DNA from 3 places in the Microbulbifer sp. TYP-18 genome. Region 3 is predicted to be linked to each of the others. Evidence: predicted binding sites of a transcription regulator. Region 3 holds the regulator's gene; each other region holds the start of a gene.
The links. The regulator sigma-54, encoded in region 3, starts transcription at its own class of promoters, with help from an activator protein. The targets are predictions, from matches to a motif close to TGGCACANNNNTTGCNNT.
Positions count from the first base shown of each region.

Region 1 (4,220 bases), on a different contig from region 3:
CTGGTCGATATTCTGGATGTTGCGGTTGGCGATGGCGCGGTCGAGAATCGCAAAATCGAAACGGTTTTCCTCCGCTTCCACCTTTTCAATCTTGGCGCGGGTGGTGGGCTTTATGGAGATAACGCCACAATATTCGGGAATCTGTGCGGTGAACTCTTCGGTGCCAATTGCCCGGGAGGTTTTGATGATGTCGGATTTGTCACTGGTGACCAGCGGTCGCAGTACCAGTGTGTCGGTGACCCTGTCGATCACCGCCAGATTCTTGAGGGTCTGGCTGGATACCTGGGCGATGGCTTCGCCGGTTACCACGGCGTCCACCTCCAGCTCCCGGGCGATGACACTGGCGGCCCGCAGCATCATGCGCTTGAGGATCACGCCCATATGGGAGTCGTCCACCCGCTCCAGAATCTCCGCCACCACCTGGTCGAAAGGTACTGTGACGAAACGCACCCGGTGGGAGGCCCCGTATTTGTTCCACAGGTAGTAGGCTACCTCCTTGACCCCCAGCTCATGCTGACGGCCCCCCAGATTGAAAAACAGGAAATGGGTGCGGATACCGCGTTTCATGGTCAGGTAGCTGGCTACGGTGGAGTCGAAGCCGCCCGATATCAGGGATAACACCGGGTCCTGAGTGCCCAGGGGAAAGCCGCCGAGCCCGGGGTGCTGCTCTTCCACCACGTTGAGCTTGTCGTGGCGAATTTCCAGCTTCACGGTGATATCCGGGTTGCGCAGCTTCACCCCGGCCGCCTCTGTGTTCACGTTGAGGCCGCCGCCCACATACTGCTCCACGTCCAGGGATTTGAAGTCGTGTTGGCCGGTGCGTTTGACACGCACGCAGAAAGTCTTGTCTTTCAGGGCCGGGCCCCACACCGAGAGGGTCTTGCGGTAGATATCCTGCAGGTCGCCCAGGGGGAACTGGCGCACGCGGGAATAGTTGGCGATGCCGGGGGTGTGGGAGAGCACAGCCTCTATACGGTCGCCCAGGTGCGCCACGGCTTCCGGGGCGATGACGTCGATCTTCTCCCAGTCCTTGCGCACCTGGATGCGGTCGTCCAGGCGCCGCAGCAAACGCTGCAGGTTGTCCTTGAGCTGGCGCGACATGCGTTTGCGCACCGGGTTGCTCTTGATGGTGATTTCGGGGAAAAACTTAACGACAAAGTGCATGGGGTCTGGCCGGATACCGCGGTTACTGGGTAAGCGTCCCATTATAAACCAGAGTGGTGGAATCGGGCGGTGCCCTCTTCTTGTGCATCCGTGGGACAAAGAGCGCCATTTTGGTGCGCTGGCCGGTGGTCGCCTGTGGACTTTGCACCTATTCTGCCCAAATCATTGCGCGCTGGTGGGTGATGGCGGGGGTGTTAGAGAGGTGTTATGTCTCCGCCCCAGCTTGGCACACTTTTTGCTCTTATCTGCACAGGGAATAGGCACACTAGAACAGTTACGGAGCCGGCGCCAGTCGAAGCGCTGTAGCGGTCGGACAAATTTTCAAAACCCGGAGGACAGTAATGTCAGCGAAAACGCTCGGTTTGATTAATGAGAATGAGGTTAAGTGGGTAGACCTGCGCTTCACGGATACCAAGGGCAAGGAGCAGCATGTTTCCATCCCCGCGACGGAAGTCAACGACGACTTCTTTGAAGAGGGTAAGATGTTCGACGGCTCCTCCATTGCTGGCTGGAAGGGTATCAACGAGTCCGACATGATCCTGCTGCCGGTTGACGAAACCGCTTTCCTGGACCCCTTCACCGATGAAAGCACAGTGATCATCCGCTGCAACATCGTGGATCCGATCACTGCGCAGGGCTATGAGCGGGACCCGCGCTCCATCGCGCTGCGGGCCGAGGAGTATCTGAAATCCACGGGTCTGGGGGACACAGTGCTGTTCGGTCCGGAGCCGGAGTTTTTCGTCTTCGACGACATTACCTGGGGTGCCGAAATGGGCGGCGCCTTCTACAAGATAAACTCCGAAGAGGCGGCTTGGTCTTCCGGTCACCACTATGCGGAGGGCAATATCGGGCACCGCCCGGGCGTCAAGGGCGGATACTTCCCGGTGCCGCCGGTTGACTCGCTGCACGACGTGCGCGCCGCCATGTGTTCCGCCATGGAGCAAATGGGTCTGCGGGTAGAGGTGCACCACCACGAGGTGGGCACCGCCGGACAGTGTGAAATCGGCGTTGCCGCCAACACCCTGACCAGGAAGGCGGACGAAGTGCAGATCCTCAAGTACGCCGTACACAACGTGGCCCATGCCTACGGCAAGACCGCCACCTTTATGCCCAAGCCCCTGGTGGGCGACAATGGCTCCGGCATGCATGTACATCAGTCCTTTAGCAAGGACGGCGTGAACCAGTTTGCCGGCGATGCCTACGCCGGCCTGTCGGAAACAGCCCTGTTCTATATCGGCGGCATTGTGAAGCATGCGCGCGCCCTCAATGCGCTGTGCAACGCCTCCACCAATTCCTACAAGCGCCTGGTACCGGGCTTCGAGGCACCGGTGATCCTGGCCTATTCCGCGCGCAACCGCTCGGCTTCGATCCGGATTCCGTTTGTATCCTCGCCAAAAGGCAAGCGTATCGAAACCCGCTTTCCGGATCCCACCGCCAACCCCTACCTGGCCTTCGCCGGGCTGCTGATGGCGGGCCTGGATGGTGTCAGGAACAAGATCCACCCGGGCGATGCGGCGGACAAGGATCTGTACGATCTGCCACCGGAGCAAGTTGCGGAGTTCCCCACGGTTGCTGCCAGCCTGGAGCAGGCGCTGGATGCCCTGGACCGGGATCGCGCTTTCCTGACCGAGGGCGGCGTGTTTACCGATGATGCCATCGACGCCTACATCGAACTGAAGCGCGAAGAGGTAGAGCGCCTGAACATGACCACCCACCCGGTGGAGTTCGATATGTACTACTCCGTTTAGGGAATCTCGGAGACTTTTCCTTAGCCCGTGCCGTCTGGCACGGGCTTTTTCTTTGCAGGTAAACTAGCAGGTTGTTGAAAAAGCGTTTTTCAACAACCTGCTAGGCTTTTTTAACCCGGCAACGCAATATTGCCGGGTTAATAAGGGGCCTTGGGATGGTCGATTACCGCACTGAGGAGTGTCTATGAAGAAGCTCTCATCTTTTCCCGCGTGGTTACTTGCGGCAGCCTGCAGTTGCGCGCTGGCCGGTGGTTCGGGCCTCGATGAGAGTGATGGCGGGGACACATCAGCTGGGGCTATTTATAAAACCGTCGGTCCCAATGGAGAGGTGGTGTTCACAGATACCCCGCCTGTGGATGGTAAATCCGAGCGGGTACAGCTGGGGCCCATCAATGTGCAGCCTATCTCCCTGCCGAAACCCATCCCCACCCGCAAGCTCTCCCCAAAGGATAAACGCGATCCGGGCGCGGCATACTCCGGCCCGGTCAATGTCACTATAGTGAGCCCCGCCAGCGGTGCCACCATCCCGCCGGGCCAGCGCTTCATTGTCCTGCAGGTGGCTATTGATCCGCCGCTGCCTCAGGGGCACCGCTTCTATGCTGTGGTGGATGGCCAGCGTTGGCGCGGCAGTTCCTCCGGCACCAGCCTGGATATCTCCGCGCTGGAGCGCGGTAGTCACAGCGTCCAGGCACTGCTCACGGACCCCTCAGGCAAGTTGCTGGCGCGCTCGCAGACGATCATGATCTACGTCAAGCGGCCCGGTGACCAGGTACCGGAGTTCGGCGCCCCTCAGGCCACCCCGGCTCCGCAGGCCCCTGCCGCACCGGGCCTGGTGCCCAAGAAGCCATCCCGCAGAGACGGTCGCTAATCGCTGCTTGGGGTCCCCGCTAGCCGTTACCGATTGCCGCCGGTCGCTGTGGCAATCAACTCCCACTACCATGCACTGTATTTTTTTTGTCCGACGCACCATAATGGTGCGTTCGGTGGCCGGGCACAGCCGCGCTGCCCCCCAACAATCCGCCGTTAGCCACTATGCGCCATTTTGGTTGGTTTCTTGCAAAGGCACTTGGGGTGGTTCGATTTAAAGTGATACTCGCGGGTGGCCATATGGGGCGGTCCGCCCGCGACCTGGAAATTCTCCTATGCTCGACGATTCCCAGCTGCGCCAGCTTTTAGACAACCTGAACTCCGCCGTAGTGGTACTGGATGGGTGTCTGCGGCTGCGCTATCTGAACGCCGCCGCCGAGGATCTGCTGGCTGCGTCCAGAGTGCGGGTCTTTGGCCTGCCCCTGGAGAGCCTTGTGCGCG
Region 1 is NZ_JBFRBC010000005.1:136,137-140,356, forward strand. It holds gene thiI (tRNA uracil 4-sulfurtransferase ThiI) at 1-1,164, opposite strand, end outside; gene glnA (glutamate--ammonia ligase) at 1,506-2,912, shown strand; gene ABVT36_RS07180 (DUF4124 domain-containing protein) at 3,097-3,780, shown strand; gene glnL (nitrogen regulation protein NR(II)) at 4,055-4,220, shown strand, end outside.
Region 1: a site for sigma-54 is predicted at 1,389-1,406, ahead of glnA (glutamate--ammonia ligase). Genes of this name have one in related genera too.

Region 2 (4,220 bases), on a different contig from region 3:
TTTTCTATAAAAAATATATATTTTTCAACAAGTTAATCATTTGCAAGCCGAATAATAACCTACCGTATCCAGCATCTTGAAAATTGGGCTCGGGGCCAGTTGCGGCGCTGATTCATGCGCTCAGGTTTGTCCCGTTTTGGATATTTTCGTCGGCATTGTGTCCTTAAAAATTGGTGGTCCGCAGCAGACTCGAACTGCTTCCCCCCGCTTATGAGGCGGGCGCTCTTACCCGATGAGCTATCGGACCTTAACAAACAAAAACCCCCGGAGGCGAACCTGCGGGGGTTTTTACTACCAACTCCAAAAGGCTCGCAGCCTCCCGAGTTACAGAAGGCAGTTAACGCGGATTTATCTCCACACATATCAGGTGCCACCGCTGCCCGGCCGGGGCGGTGTCAACACCTGAATTTATATGCGTACGTAAATTTCTCACTAACTTCCTCCAAAAAATCGCTGCAACTATAGCGGATAAAAATCGCCAGCGCTACCATAGTTGGTCATTTCAGAACTTCCCCAATATTGACTTGCTACATAAGTTATCGGCTTAACCTGCTACAAAGATGTACCGCTGCCGGGCGAATGCCGACGCAAACCCACTCAGCCATCAGTTTTGGCTTTTGACAGCTGTTCAAACCTGAGCCCGTATTTCTCCAATAACTGACGCACCCGGTGGGAGTCGTTACTGGATTTCTTCGCAATCCGGCTCACCCCGAAGAGTTTTCTTCCGGCCTCCGCCATGGAGTTGGACGCCTGGCATACCTGGATAACACCGGCGAGCTTGATCTGGTCATAATAATCCATAGTCTCGCAGCACCCGGGACCGAGCAAACTCTCGATGCATTGCCGCAAATCCGCCGGGGACTGATCGCGCCTTCGCCACTTGTGCCGCAGCCGCTGAATCTCCTCCTCCACTACGGCGGTAGTGATGCGACCGCCGTCAGCCAGGGTGCCCATACGGACAATACTGGCATTGAGATCGCGAAAATTGGCGGGCCAGGTGGCTTCCGGCGAGCAACCAAAGCGCAGGTAAGCTGCCCGCGCCTCCTTGCTGAAGGACACAGCATAACCGGATTTTCTTGCGAAGGTCTCCAACTCAAACTCGATATTGGGCTCCAGGTCTTCGATACGTTCGCGCAGGGAGGGTAACCGGTAGGTCCATAAGTCGATACGTGCCAACAGGTCCGCACGGAATTTCCCCTCGCAACTGAGCTGGGCCAGGTCCCGGTTGGTGCCGGCAATAAGCTGAAAGTTACTTGTCACTTCCCGGTCTGCGCCAAAAGGCATAAAGCACTTGTGCTCCAGTGCACGGAGCAACATCGCCTGCTCATCCAACCCCATTTCGCCGATCTCATCGAGAAACAGTAAGCCTTTATCGGCTTCCATCAGCAAACCGGGGCGCTGGGTGGTGGCGCCGGTAAAGGCACCCTTGCGATGGCCAAACAGGGCCGACATGGCATTTTCACCCCGCAGCGTAGCGCAGTTAACCGCCACCAGACCGCCCTCCAGCTGCCCGCGCTGTTTGCGCAGCTCAAAGATTCGCCGCGCCAGCTGGGACTTGCCCGCACCGGTGGGGCCGGTGATCAGGATGGGCGCATCGGAACGGATGGACACTTGCTCCACCTGTTCGATCATGCGGTTAAAAGCCGGGTTATTGGTCTCGATTCCACCTTTCAGGTAGCTGGTGCCCTCACGGTGCTCCTTTTGGAAACGGGAGGCGATCTGGTCGTACTTGGACAAATCCAGGTCGATCACCTGGTATTGCCCAGGCAGATTACTGTTATTGCGCGCCGGCGCAGTCTGCAACAAACGCCCGGGAAAATAGCCGGCTTCCGTGAGCAGGTACAGGCAGATTTGAGCCACATGGGTGCCAGTGGTGATATGCACCAGGTATTGCTCGTATTCGGGCTCGAAGGTATAGGCGCGGGCGAAATCCAGTAAGTTGCTATAAACGCTTTCAAAATCCCAGGGGTCGCGGAAGTTCACCCGGTGGTGGACCACCTCCGTTTCCGGGGAGACCCGCGCTATATCTTCAGTAACCTGGTTTGCCAGGCCCTGAGCGTGGTTGTCGAACAGGAGTTCCAGCCGATTGATCAACAGGTCATCGTGCTGGCACATGGAAATATTGGGTCGCCACTTGTCCCAGCGCTTGTCGCCCTTACCGCGCCGGTCCTTACTGGTGCCGAGAATACTGATAGCTATTGTTTTCATGCTATCCAGAATATAAGACATCTATCAAAAAAGATATATTTATAGGACTTATCACCTGTCTACAAATTGCTCTACGTAATTTCATATGAAAAAAATATCCATAAAAAACATATAGTTATGGTCAATCAGAAAATAACTGCGCAGGTTGGCATCCTTTTCGCTATATCAGTGACAAACCAAACCTATGAACAAGCAGAGCATTATCAAAAGGAGAGACACCATGACACCCATGTCGTATGAGGTCATGCAGGCGGGTGGGGTACCCATTAAGTCCTGGACCCTGGGTGTGCCCTTCGAGGAGGAGGCGAAGGCGCAGCTGTGCAACATCTCACGCATGCCGTTTATTCACAAATGGGTGGCGGCTATGCCTGACGTGCATCTGGGCAAGGGCGCCACTATCGGCAGCGTGGTACCGACCCTGGGTGCGGTGATCCCCGCCGCGGTGGGCGTGGATATCGGCTGCGGCATGATGGCGGTCCGCACCAGTCTCAGCGCGGCACAGCTGCCGGACAACCTGGCCGGGGTGCGCAGTGCGATTGAGCGCGCCGTGCCCCACGGCCGCAGCGCGGGCCTGCGGGGAAAAAGAGGGCGGGACAAGGGCGCCTGGGCCGATGTGCCGGAAGATGTGTCAGCTGGCTGGGCACCCCTGGCGGCCCGGTTTGAAGCGCTGAAGGAGCGGCACCCGGTGTTGAAAAATACCAACAACATCAACCATCTGGGCACGCTCGGCACCGGCAATCACTTTATCGAGATGTGCCTGGATGAGCACGGCAGTGTATGGCTGATGTTGCACAGCGGTTCCCGTGGCGTAGGCAACCGTATCGGCACCTACTTTATCGAACAGGCCAAGCGGGATATGGAGCGCTGGCATATTCAGCTGCCGGACAGAGACCTGGCGTATTTCCCCGAGGGCACAGAGCACTTCGACGAGTATGTGCAGGCAGTGGAGTGGGCGCAAAACTTCGCCCGCATCAACCGCGAAGTAATGATGGCACGGGTGATTGGTGCCGTGACCCAGGCATTGGGTATGCAGTTCGACGCGCGACAGGAAGCGGTGAATTGCCACCACAACTATGTGTCCCGAGAGCACCACTACGGCAAAGACGTACTGGTGACCCGCAAGGGCGCGGTGCGGGCGCGCGCCGGTGAAATGGGCATTATTCCCGGTAGCATGGGCGCAAGATCTTTTATTGTGCGCGGGCTGGGCAACGAAGAGAGCTTTTGTAGCTGTAGTCACGGTGCCGGGCGGGTCATGTCCCGCACCAAGGCAAAAAAACTGGTGTCACTGGAAGAACACCTCGCCGCCACCGCCGATGTGGAATGCCGCAAGGACGCCGGCGTGATCGACGAGACCCCTTCAGCCTACAAGCCCATCGAGAAAGTTATGGCGGCACAGAGGGATCTGGTGGAAATCGTTTACACCCTAAAGCAGGTGGTTTGCGTCAAAGGTTAATCCACCCCCCGCCTGTTGGCACAGGGGCATAGACAGCAGGAATGGGGGAGCGGGCAGTCACTAGCAGGTTGTTGAAAAAGGCATCCTGCCTGTTTCAAAACACGAAAAGCGAAAAATGTGATTTTCACTTTTCTCCCAAAATCAACGACTTAGACGTCGCCGATTTTGCCGGAACATTCATATTCCGGTAGCAGGCGTCGAAATTCTTCGAATTTCAACAGCCTGCTAGGGTTACCGCTCCCACAACAGCGTTTGGGCGGCCTTGTTCAGTCAGCGGAACCGGCTCTGTATACCGGCCCGGCACCACTGTCACTGACAGCGGGTGTACCGATGGGATAAGTCCTCAAACATCAACTTTGTAGCTCAGTTGGGTAGAGCAATCGACTTGGATCGATCTGTCGCAGGTTCAATTCCTGCCAAAGTACCGTCGTCTCAAAAACGACTCCCTGGTAAAGGCGAGAGCCTGGGGTTCGAATCCCCACAAGCTGAAATATCTTGTTGAAATCTAACCGGGGCCCGGATGCCGTTTTCAGTATTGGAAACCCAACCTTCACAGGTT
Region 2 is NZ_JBFRBC010000014.1:26,786-31,005, reverse strand. It holds tRNA gene ABVT36_RS12155 (tRNA-Met) at 172-247, opposite strand; gene rtcR (RNA repair transcriptional activator RtcR) at 598-2,208, opposite strand; gene ABVT36_RS12145 (RtcB family protein) at 2,429-3,661, shown strand.
Region 2: a site for sigma-54 is predicted at 2,355-2,372, ahead of ABVT36_RS12145 (RtcB family protein). Genes of this name have one in related genera too.

Region 3 (4,220 bases):
CCCACCTGAGTGAAGGGGGCAAAATCCGGCGGGTGATCGCGGTGGGCAAGCCGGCGCGCTTCCAGCAGCAAATGGCGCAGAGCACAGTCCCGGTCAAAGCCCGCGCCCAGCGTATCGAATACACTGTGAAAACCGCCGAGCTGCTCCTCACCGGCAGTGCCCATGTGGACCGTGACGGCAATACCCTGGCCGCCGAGCGCATTGACTACGATCTCAACAGTGAGCAGATGCAGGCCAAGGGACAATCCGACGGTGGCAGGGTTGAGATGATCTGGAAGCCGGAAACACAAAACAACGGGCAATCCACCGACGATACAGCCCAAAGCCAGTAACACCCTGCGCTGTTACCCTAGAAATTTGCGACCCGCTCCCCCTGGCACCCTGGGTGCCGCTGCAGGAGCCGGGTGGGAAGTAAGTGGAAGACACTATGCCGACGCTGAAAGCGTTACACCTCGCCAAGCAGTACAACAAAAGGAAGGTTGTACAGGACGTCTCGGTAAGCGTCAGCAGCTCCCAGGTGGTGGGACTGTTGGGCCCCAATGGCGCCGGTAAAACCACCTGCTTCTACATGATCGCAGGCCTGGTACGGGCCGATGCCGGACAGGTGATGATCGACAATCTGGATATCACCCGCCTGTCGATGCACGGCCGGGCGCGCAGGGGTATCGGCTACCTGCCGCAGGAGGCATCGGTGTTCCGCCGCCTGACGGTGCGCGACAACATTCTCGCCATCCTCGAGACACGCCGGGACCTGAGCAGGGCCGACCGCCTGCAGCAACTGCGTGAACTGATGCAGGAATTCAATATTACCCATATCGAAAAGAGCCTGGGTATGGCGCTTTCGGGTGGCGAGCGTCGCCGGGTGGAGATAGCCCGCGCGCTGGCCACGGATCCCGACTTCGTGTTGCTGGATGAACCCTTTGCCGGGGTGGACCCCATCTCCGTCAAAGACATCAAACAGATAATTCGCCATCTGCGCGATCGCGGTATCGGGGTCTTGATCACGGATCACAATGTACGCGAAACGCTGGATATCTGCGAAACCGCCTACATAGTCAGTGAGGGCCATATCATCGCCGCCGGCACTCCGGCGGAAGTACTGGCCAACCAGCAGGTCCGGGAGGTCTATCTGGGTCACGAGTTTACCATCTAGCTGGTTGTCGAAAGCCCTCCCTGGCTTCCCTCAATCTGGCGTGTCCGCAACCCCTCCACGGCAAATCAAGTAGCTCACGCTTGATTTGCCGCGGCCCGATTACATTGGGGCGCCCATATTTACCCAGCCTTTCCCTCGCCCATTCCAAGCGGCACAGTTATTGCTTGTAATTGACCAGTCAGGAGTTTAGTCTGCTTCCTCGTCTCCCTAAAGACGATTCCTCCGCCGACTCAGTGTGCGACTCCTGGTATGAAGCAGTCCCTGCAGCTAAAACTCGGTACCCAGCTGACCATGACCCCTCAGCTGCAACAGGCCATTCGCCTATTGCAGTTGTCGACGCCCGACCTGCAGCAGGAAATCCAGTCCATACTCGACAGCAACCCACTACTTGAGGCGGACCAGGAGGAGCCTTCCGAGTGGTCCGGGGAGCAGCGGGAGCCCGAGCGGGGTACCGACAGCAGCGATGAGCGCACCACCGAAGAGGGCGACTGGAGCCAGGACATCCCCAGCGAGCTGCCGGTGGACACCCGCTGGGACGATATCTATGGCGGAGGCAGCTACAGTGGGGGCTTCGACACCGGGGACGAACTCTCCACCGAGCAGGGCAATGCCACCCCCGACAATCTCCGCAGCCATCTCTTGTGGCAATTGAACCTCACCACCCTCTCGGTGGAAGACAAGCGCATCGCGGAAAATCTTATCGACTGCATCTCTCCCAGCGGGTTTCTGCTCTCCAGCGTCGAAGAACTGGGCGCAGCACTGGGCGTCGACACCGACGATGTCGTGGCGGTGCTGAAAACGGTGCAACAGCTCGACCCGGCTGGCTGCGGAGCCCGCGATCTGCGCGAGTGTCTGCTGCTGCAACTGCGCCAGTTACCGGCAGACACCCCCTGGCTGAAACAGGCCCAGACCCTGGTAGGCGAGCACCTGCAGCTTCTGGGCAAGCGGGATTTTCGCCAGCTCAGCCGCCGCACCCGCCTCAGCGAGGCCCAGTTGGGTGAAGTCGTACGGCTGATCCAAACCCTCAATCCGCACCCTGGGATCGCATTTGACAATGATCAGCCCCAGTACCTGGTGCCCGACGTGGTGGTCACCCGGAAACAGCAACGCTGGCTGGTGGAACTGAACCCGGAAGCCACGCCGCGACTGAGAATCAACGGTAACTATGCCTCCATGATCAGGCGGGCCGACAAATCCAGCGACAATAACTTTCTGCGGGACAACCTGCAGGAAGCGCGCTGGTTTCTGAAGAGTCTGCGGAGCCGCAATGAAACCCTGCTGAAGGTCGCCTCCAGTATCGTTGACAGGCAGCGCGATTTTTTTGAACTGGGGCCGGAGGCGATGAAACCCATGATCCTGGCGGATATCGCCGAAACCATCGGCATGCATGAATCGACCATCTCCCGGGTCACCGCCAACAAATATATGCTGACGCCGCGCGGCACCTTCGAACTCAAGTACTTCTTTTCCAATCAGGTCAGCACCGATTCCGGGGAAGAGGCATCCTCAACAGCCATCCGCGCCATCATCCGCAAGCTGATCGACGCCGAATCACCCCGCAAGCCATTGTCCGACAATAAAATTGCTCAGGAACTCGGCCAGAGCGGGGTCAAGGTGGCCCGCCGCACCGTGGCCAAGTACCGCGAGTCCATGGGAATCCCCTCATCCAGCGAGCGCAAGAGACTGGTCTAGGGCCTGTTCACACTACCTGAGTTGGCCCTGCTGCTACTGATTTGGTGGCCTGTAGGGCAGGAATTGCGCAATGTGGTGGACCCACATAAGCAATTTCTAACGCCGCAAGGCACGAAACCAGGGGCAGCCCTTCGGGTTGTGCCGGAAAAGGCGCCACTCTTCGTTGCTCGTCGCTCATTTGGAACAACCAAACTTCTCTCCTCGTGCCTCGATTGGCCCCTTTTCTGTCACAACAGGGCCAACTCAGGTAGTGTGAACAGGCCCTAAGAAACCCAATCGCTGAGAGATTATCGACTGGATTGTCGCCCTTGAAAACCTGTGCGATTACGCGAAATCGGTTACTTTTCAAAAGCTTGCAACGGTCTCCACCGGCGGTGGCACTGTCTCAGGACGCCCCGCCCCGCCAAGCTGCAAGACCCCCGGTTACAGCTCCGGGCCCGGGGTCACCAATTCGAGACACCAATCTGTCGCCGACAGATAAATCAACCCGGCGCATCTCCAAACCCCCGACTTTGAGTGTATCCTTCCATTTTGGCGTACTTCCTAGTAGGGTTGCCGCCCTGGCGGAGCTAGCGCCAGCAAGCAATACTCTCTTTGAGGAGAATTCCATGCAGATCAACATCAGTGGCCGCCACCTGGAACTGACCCCGGCTCTGCGCGATTACTGTCGTGAAAAACTGGAACGGCTCTCCCACCACAACGATTTGATCACCAGCGTCCAGATCACCCTGTCCATCGAGCGGGAGCTTCAGCGCTCCGAAGCGCTGATACACGTGAACGGGGCCGAAATCTTCGCCAATTCCGAAGCGGACGACATGTACGCTGCAATCGATGCACTGACCGACAAACTTGACCGGCAGTTGGTAAAACATAAAGAAAAGTTGCGCAAGCACCGCTAAGTTATGATCCTGGAAGCATTACTCTCACCCACCCTGAGTCTGTGCAAACTGCCGGGAAGCAGCAAAAAAAAGCTGCTCCTGAACATCGCCCAAGCCATCGCCGAACAGTATCCGCAACTGGACGCCGATACCGTGTTCAACCGGCTTATCGCCCGGGAGCGGCTGGGTTCCACCGGCATCGGTGAGGGAGTGGCAATTCCCCACTGCCGCCTCCCCGGTTGCGAAGGGCCCATTGGCGTTCTGTGTACTACCGACCCAGCAGTGGATTTTGACTCTGCTGACCGCCAGCCAGTCGACCTGCTGTTTGCCCTATTGGTGCCGGAAAACTCCGAGCAACAGCACCTGGAAACCCTGGCCGAGATAGCGGCACTGTTCAGCGACAGCCGGGTTAGAACCAAATTACGTCGAGCCCAGAGTGGCGACGAGCTGTACGCACTGGCAATTGACAGCGCTGCCGCCGCATAATGCACCAGTGG
Region 3 is NZ_JBFRBC010000001.1:215,873-220,092, reverse strand. It holds gene lptA (lipopolysaccharide transport periplasmic protein LptA) at 1-332, shown strand, start outside; gene lptB (LPS export ABC transporter ATP-binding protein) at 428-1,153, shown strand; gene ABVT36_RS00805 (RNA polymerase factor sigma-54) at 1,403-2,845, shown strand; gene raiA (ribosome-associated translation inhibitor RaiA) at 3,454-3,744, shown strand; gene ptsN (PTS IIA-like nitrogen regulatory protein PtsN) at 3,748-4,209, shown strand.